One region of the Streptomyces sp. NPDC053069 genome, then DNA from elsewhere that is predicted to be linked to it. Evidence: riboswitches for the same ligand, from Rfam matches in the RefSeq annotation. Region 1 holds a riboswitch; each other region holds the start of a gene.

Evidence for each region. Region 1 has a riboswitch for cobalamin ahead of ACIGXP_RS10505 (HoxN/HupN/NixA family nickel/cobalt transporter). Riboswitches for the same ligand answer to the same signal wherever they lie in the genome.
Region 2: it holds a riboswitch for cobalamin, as region 1 does, so the genes downstream of both, ACIGXP_RS07850 (hypothetical protein) here and ACIGXP_RS10505 (HoxN/HupN/NixA family nickel/cobalt transporter) in region 1, are expected to answer to the same signal.
Region 3: it holds a riboswitch for cobalamin, as region 1 does, so the genes downstream of both, ACIGXP_RS21340 (cobalamin biosynthesis protein) here and ACIGXP_RS10505 (HoxN/HupN/NixA family nickel/cobalt transporter) in region 1, are expected to answer to the same signal.

What each region holds. Positions count from the first base shown of each region.
Region 1 covers NZ_JBITZN010000004.1:137,765-140,015, reverse strand. Annotated here, with positions in the region: gene ACIGXP_RS10510 (nucleoside hydrolase) at 1-164, shown strand, start outside; gene ACIGXP_RS10505 (HoxN/HupN/NixA family nickel/cobalt transporter) at 161-1,240, opposite strand; cobalamin riboswitch at 1,269-1,459, opposite strand; gene ACIGXP_RS10500 (ArsR/SmtB family transcription factor) at 1,538-1,882, shown strand; gene ACIGXP_RS10495 (glycoside hydrolase family 13 protein) at 1,976-2,251, shown strand, end outside.
Region 2 covers NZ_JBITZN010000003.1:181,836-184,086, forward strand. Annotated here, with positions in the region: gene ACIGXP_RS07845 (CbtB-domain containing protein) at 1-104, opposite strand, end outside; cobalamin riboswitch at 141-284, opposite strand; gene ACIGXP_RS07850 (hypothetical protein) at 477-878, opposite strand; cobalamin riboswitch at 940-1,061, opposite strand; gene ACIGXP_RS07855 (methyltransferase family protein) at 1,091-1,855, opposite strand; gene ACIGXP_RS07860 (hypothetical protein) at 2,073-2,251, shown strand, end outside.
Region 3 covers NZ_JBITZN010000008.1:399,687-401,937, reverse strand. Annotated here, with positions in the region: gene ACIGXP_RS21350 (inorganic phosphate transporter) at 1-725, shown strand, start outside; gene ACIGXP_RS21345 (hypothetical protein) at 757-984, shown strand; cobalamin riboswitch at 1,105-1,245, shown strand; gene ACIGXP_RS21340 (cobalamin biosynthesis protein) at 1,351-2,251, shown strand, end outside.

The DNA.
Region 1 (2,251 bases):
CCCGCCCCGGCGAGTCCGAGATCCACGAGGGCAAGCGCGAACACGCCCTGGTGGACGTGGCGTTGCAGGTCGACGTGGACCGGTACGTGAAGCTGTACCTGGAGACCGTGGAGCGCCAGGGGGTGGCGTTCGGATCATCCCGGCGTCCGAACGACACCCCCTAGTCGGCGGCGGGCTTCGCCGTCCAGCGTTCCTCCACCCGCGCGACGCGCCAGTACGACAGTGCCGCCGCCCACACCACCACGAACAGGCCGACGATGAGATAGCCGACGTTGTCCAGGTCGAGTCCGGCGATCCAGCCCGTGACGCCGTCGTGCAGACCGAACTTCTCGTGCAGGACCCCGACCAGCTCGATCGTGCCGATGACGAAGGCGACCGCGATGGACAGGCCGGTGATGGCGAGGTTGTAGAAGACCTTGCGGACGGGGTTGGAGAACGCCCACTGGTAGGCGAAGTTCATGAAGGTGCCGTCGAGGGTGTCGAACAGGCTCATGCCGGCGGCGAAGAGCAGCGGCAGGCAGAGGACCGCGTACCAGGGCAGGCCGGCGGCGGCGCCCGAACCGGCCATCACCATCAGCGTGACCTCGGTGGCCGTGTCGAAGCCGAGCCCGAAGAGGAAACCGAGCGGGAACATCTGGCCGGGCCGGCTGATCGATTTGGTGAGGCGGCCGAGGATCCGGTTCATGAAACCGCGCGAGTCCAGGTGCTGTTCGAGCTCCCGCTCGTCGTACGCCCCGCCGCGCATCGCGCGGAAGACCCTGAGGATGCCCACCAGAGCGACCAGGTTCAGGGCCGCGATGAGGTAGAGGAACGTGCCGGAGATCGTCGTTCCCAGGAACCCGAGCACCTGGTGGGTCCGCGAGTGCTCGTCCATCACCTTGCCGGCGAGCTGCGTACCGCCGGCGATCAGCACCGCCAGCACGACCACCACGCTGGAGTGCCCCAGCGCGAACCAGAACCCCACCGACACCGGCCGCTTCCCGTCGGCCATCAGCTTGCGTGTGGTGTTGTCGATCGCGGCGATGTGGTCGGCGTCGAACGCGTGCCGCATACCCAGGGTGTAGGCGGTGATGCCGAGGCCGATCCCGAAGACGTCGGTGCCGACCCTGTAGTGCTCGGGCACGACCAGCAGGAAGAGGATCCCGAAGGCGACGACGTGCAGGGCGACGATCACCGTCAGCAGTCCCGCCGTCTTCAGGGTGTCCTCGCGCCGCCAGCGGAAGGAAGCAGCATCGGCCATCGGGTTCACGCTCCAGCACCTCGTGGATCACTTCGTGAGCTGCCGTGGCCGGTCTCCTGGCTTACGGGGTGGTGCGCTCTTCGGTCCCTGCCTTCCCAGCCGTACGACCGACCAGTGGCCCGGCTGCTGCCGGACGGGACCGGAACTCCCCGGTCACAGTGGCGAGGGCCGCGTCGACTTCTCATCGACTTCCCGAGCACCACGGCCCGCCCACCGTACGGGCGGGAGCGGTGCACTGCATAGCTGCGCACCCGTGCAGGTATTCAAGATCACAAAGCCACCTGCGAGGATGACGCCATGCATCTCGTGCCTGCCGACCGAGCCGACCGGCGCACCATCGACGGTCACCGGGTGTGCGAGGCGATCGCCGCCATCGGTGACGCGGACCGGGTGCGCACCTGGGCCGGCCGCTTCTCGCTGCTGGCCGACGCCAACCGGCTCGCCCTGCTCCTCGCCCTGCACCGCACCGGCCCGCTCGCCGTCTCCGACCTTGCCGTGGCCACCGGAATGAACGATCCCGCCGTCTCCCAGGCCCTGCGGCTGCTGCGGGCGGCGGGCGTCGTGGCCGGGGAGAAACAGGGACGGGTGGTGCGCTACCGCGTGGTGGACGCCGAGCTGCGCACGGTGCTGGACCTCTGCTGAGGTGCTCCCCTCGGCCCCCCATGCGAAGGTTCCCTTTCCGGGTCATGTGGACAGATTTGTACTGTCGTCCACCTCCCCCTGAAGGGATCCCGTATGGCCCCTGTGGCAGACCGCTCCCCGGACCTCTCCTCCAAGAACCCCGACTGGTGGCGTCAGGCCGTCATCTACCAGGTCTACCCCCGCAGTTTCGCCGACGCGGACGGCGACGGCCTCGGCGACCTGCGCGGCATCACCCAGCGCCTGAGCCACGTCGCCGGCCTCGGTGCCGACGCCCTGTGGCTGAGCCCCTTCTACCCGTCGGAGCTGGCCGACGGAGGCTACGACGTCGCCGACCACCGGGACGTCGATCCCCGCCTCGGCACCCTGGAC
Region 2 (2,251 bases), on a different contig from region 1:
ATGAGGATGCCGAAGAAGACCGCCCAGGGGGCAATCGCCTTCAGTGGCAGCTTGGCGGGTACGACGGGGGTGGTGGCTGTCGGCTGGGCGACGGTCTGCGCCATGGCAGAACCTCCTCTGGGAGTTCGCGTCCCATCTCGGTGGTGCACAGGACGACGGCCACGGGTCTGACTCACGGGACGCCGCGGGGGCGTCTCGCACACAGTGGCGCGACCGTGCCGGATTCCCACCGGCTTCCGTCTCGCCGTCGTCGATATCGGACAGACCGTACCGCGTGCCGCGCGCTCGGCCAAGACCGCCTGCCCCCGCCGTGATCTTCCTCTCCCAGCAGGCGGGACAGGACGAGGCCGGTGGGGCGGCAGCGCAGGCAGGGCCCACATCAACGGCGCCCGGGGGCAGTTGCGCACGGCCGTGTCGGTGGCGCGCACCGGACGGTGGCGACCTGCGCCGGCTCGGTGCCGTACCGGACCCCTGGGTCAACGGGGATCCGCACGGCGCCGTGGCGGCGTGAAGGCGTACAGGTCGAGGATGTCCGGCTGGGGAGCGACGCCCGGGCCACCCGCCCGTACCCACGTCACGATGTCCTCGGTCGCATCCGGGTCGTTGACAAGTCCGAGCCAGACCGGCCGCGCACCGGCGGCCCGGCCCGCGGTGGACGGCTGTACGACGATGACGTTGGCCTGGTCGCACACGTCGAGGCAGTCGGAGATGCGCACCGGCACCTCCGCCCGCAGCCGTGCGGTCTGCGCCTGGTGATCAACCCCCGTCACCTTGGGGCTGCCGCAGCAGCAGTCCCGGCACACGACGACCCGGCACGGCGCCGCAGCGCTCCCCGTCCCCGCTCCGCCGGACGCCTCTTCCGCCGGCCTCTCGGGCACGCCCATGTCACTCCCCTCCCGGGGAGATCCGCCCCGGTGTGCGTCGAGGAGGCGACCGCGTGAGTCTCTGGCTCCCGGGTCGTCGCCCGCCCGGCCTGCCCGCCCCGGGCGGAGCGGAGGCCTGCCGGAACTCGCTCACCGGTCACAGTGGCGGGACCGCGCCGGATTCACACCGGCTTCCTCGGACCGCCGTCGCCCTATGTCGCAGGTCATCATGCCATCACCGGTGGGAGCGCCGCGTGTACCGTCACCGCTCCCGCCCTCCGACGGCGGCCGGAGCGACGACCGGGCCGGGGGGTGTCGTTCGGATCATCCCGGCGTCGCGGGCCCTGGCGCTGCACGCTGCCCGCGGCGCGCCGGCCGACCCGGTGGGCCGTGCGGCGTATGTGGGGGATCAGGGCCGGGACTTCGGCGCGGTAGGCGTCGTAGGCGGCGCCGAACCGCCGGGCCATCAGGCGGTCCTCGACCCGGACCCGGCGCAGCAGCCCGGGTATCGCGGCCACCAGGAACGCCACCCGGACACCGAAGCCGCAGGCCGGCACGGAACCGGTGACCAAGCCGAGCAGGCCGGTGTAGATGGGGTGGCGGACCAGCCGGTACGGCCCGTCCGTGCGCAGCTCGTGGTACTCCCGGACCGTCGGCACACTGGCCCACATCGTCCCCAGCACCCAGCGGGACCACAGCAGCAGGGCGGTCGAGGCGACGGCGAGCAGGACACCCAGGAGGGCCGGCTCGGGCCGCCAGTACTGCAGATGGCGCCAGAACCCTTCGAAGCGCCCGACCAGGATGAAGAACGCGGAGACGCCCGCCGCCGGCAGCAGCCGGCGCGGCAGCGTGCGGCGCAGTCCCCGCAGCCAGCCGCGCAGTCCCAACCGGCTCCGCACGCCGAAGTGGACAGCGCCCACGACCCAGGCCGCGACGAAGATCAGGACGCAGACGTCGACGGTCAGGACGAGTGCCGAGTGAAGAGAACCCATGCCTCAAGACTGCTCCGCGTACCCAGCCGATCACCACCACCCACGGGTCGATGGAGAGGCCCCGCCTATCCCCACCGCTCCCCACCGTTCTCCGTCCACGGATGGAGAACGCGGCGGCAAGGCCCGTACCGGACACGGCAGTTCGGGCGTGTCCCGGGTGTGGCGCTGCTAGCCTGCGCGCAGGTGCTCGGGCGGGACAGGGGAGGAGCTGAACGCCGTGGTCCATGCGTTCGCCGTGTACCGGGACGCCATGCGCGAGGCGTGGGGTGACTGGTGGCTGGCCTGGCCCCTGCTGCAGAAGGTCGGCGTGGGGGACGTCCTGCACGACTCGCGGGGGTCCGTCCGCGCGGCCGGGACGCTGGCCGACCGCAGGATCGCCTTCGACGCGACGGCGCC
Region 3 (2,251 bases), on a different contig from region 1:
CCGGCCAGATCGCCTCCGCCGGCCTGGTCTCCCTCGCCCACGGCACCAACGACGCCCAGAAGACGATGGGCATCATCACCCTCGCGCTGATCGCGGGCGGCGCCATCGCCCCGGGCTCCAACCCTCCCACCTGGGTCATCCTCTCCGCCGGCCTGGCCATCGCGCTGGGCACCTGGATCGGCGGCTGGCGCATCATCCGCACCATGGGCACCGGCCTGACCGACCTGGAGCCGCGCCAGGGCTTCGCCGCCCAGACCAGCGCCGCGACCGCCATCCTGGCCTCCTCCCACCTGGGCTTCTCCCTGTCCACCACGCACGTCGTCTCCGGTTCGGTGATGGGCGCGGGCCTCGGCCGCAAGGGCGGGGTGGTCCGCTGGTCCACCGCGACCCGCATGGCCGTCGCCTGGGTGCTCACCCTCCCGGCCGCCGCGCTGGTCGGCGCGGGCGCCGAGTCCGTCACGGACCTCGGTGACTGGGGCACCGCCGCGGTCGCCGTCTTCCTGGTCGCCGCGAGCGCCGCGATCTGGAAGATCTCCCGCCGTGAGGTCGTCGACCACACCAATGTCGTCGCCGACGCCGAGGAGCCGGCCGGCGTGGTGACCACCGCCATCGCCGCGGTGGCCCCGCCCCCGGCGGGCACGCTCACCGAGGACCTGACGGCGACGATCCCCTCCCCGGCCGCCGAACCCGCTGCCCCGGCCGCCCCGCCGGCCGCCACCGTCTGACCCCGGCCACCCCGGTTACGAAGGAAGCATCATGAAGATCGACTGGGCGGCCCTCGGCTCCGTCTTCGGCGTCAGCCTCGCCTTCACAGTGGGCCTGGTGGCCCTGTTCACCCTCGGCGTGGGCGGTCTGGCCCGGCGCGAGAAGGCCGCGGCCCAGGGCGGCTCCGCCGGCCTCGCCGTCACCGGCGCCTACGTCTGCTTCGCCGCGTGCGCGGCGGCGGTGGCGTACGGCATCTACCTGATCGTGGCCAAGCCCTGACCACACCCTCTGAAGGCTCCCCTCCCCCGGAAGGCGGAAGGGGGGCCTTTCTCATGCCCGCACACCCCGCGATGTGGGGATCCGCACACTCTCCCCCTGCAGGTCAACGGCAAGTTGACGGCCGTTCGGGGCGCGTGGTGGACTGCCCAGGCCATGTAGGGCGGCAGAAGAGGAAGCCGGTGCGAATCCGGCGCGGTCCCGCCACTGTCACCGGGGAAGAACCCCGGGAGCCAGGAACTCTCACCGCCGAATCTCGTCGAACCAGGGCGCGGACACCCTGAGTGAGGACACGGATCGCCATGCTCGGCTGCCGAAGGACCAGGACCCGAACCAGGCCCGCTCCTGTACCCACGGCCGGCTGAGCCGATGGGTGCCGATCGCACATACGCGTACGGCGCCGCCGCCGGCCTTCTCGGTGACCTGCTGCTCGGCGATCCGCGCCACGGGCATCCGGTCGCCGCGTTCGGCCGGGCGGCCGCTGCCGTGGACGGCGCGTTGTGGCACGACCACCGCGGCTGGGGCGCCCTGCACACCGTCGTGTGCGCCGGAGGCGCCGTCGCACTGGGCGCGGTGGCCGCACGCGCCGTACGCCCCTCCCCCGCCGCGTCCCTCGCGCTGACCGCCGCCGCCACCTGGGCGGTCGTCGGCGGTACGTCGCTCGCCCGGGAGGCCCGCACCATCGGGCGCGCCCTGGAGCGCGGAGACGTCCAGGCGGCGCGGGCCCGGCTGCCGCATCTGTGCGGCCGGGATCCCCAGGCGCTGGACGCCGACGGGATCGCCCGGGCAGTGGTCGAGTCGGTCGCCGAGAACACCTCCGACGCCGTCGTGGGGGCACTGGTGTGGGGGGCCGTGGCCGGGGTTCCGGGGCTGCTCGGGTTCCGGGCGGTCAACACGCTGGACGCGATGGTGGGGCACAAGTCCCCCCGCTACCGGCGCTACGGCTGGGCCTCCGCCCGGCTCGACGACCTGGCCGGCTGGCCGGGGGCGCGGCTGACCGCCGTGCTCGCCGCCGCGGCCGGGCCCGACCCCCGCGGTGCCCTGCGCGCCTGGAAGGCCGACGCCCGCAAGCACCCGAGCCCCAACGCCGGGCCCGTCGAGGCCTCCTTCGCCGGGGCCCTCGGCGTACGCCTGGGCGGCACGCTCTCCTACGGCGGCCGGGTCGAGCACCGGCCGGTGCTGAACGGGGACACCGGACGGGCGGTCCGGGTCACCGACATCGACCGGTCCGTACGGCTCTCCGGCCGCGTCGGCCTTCTCGCGCTCGGCA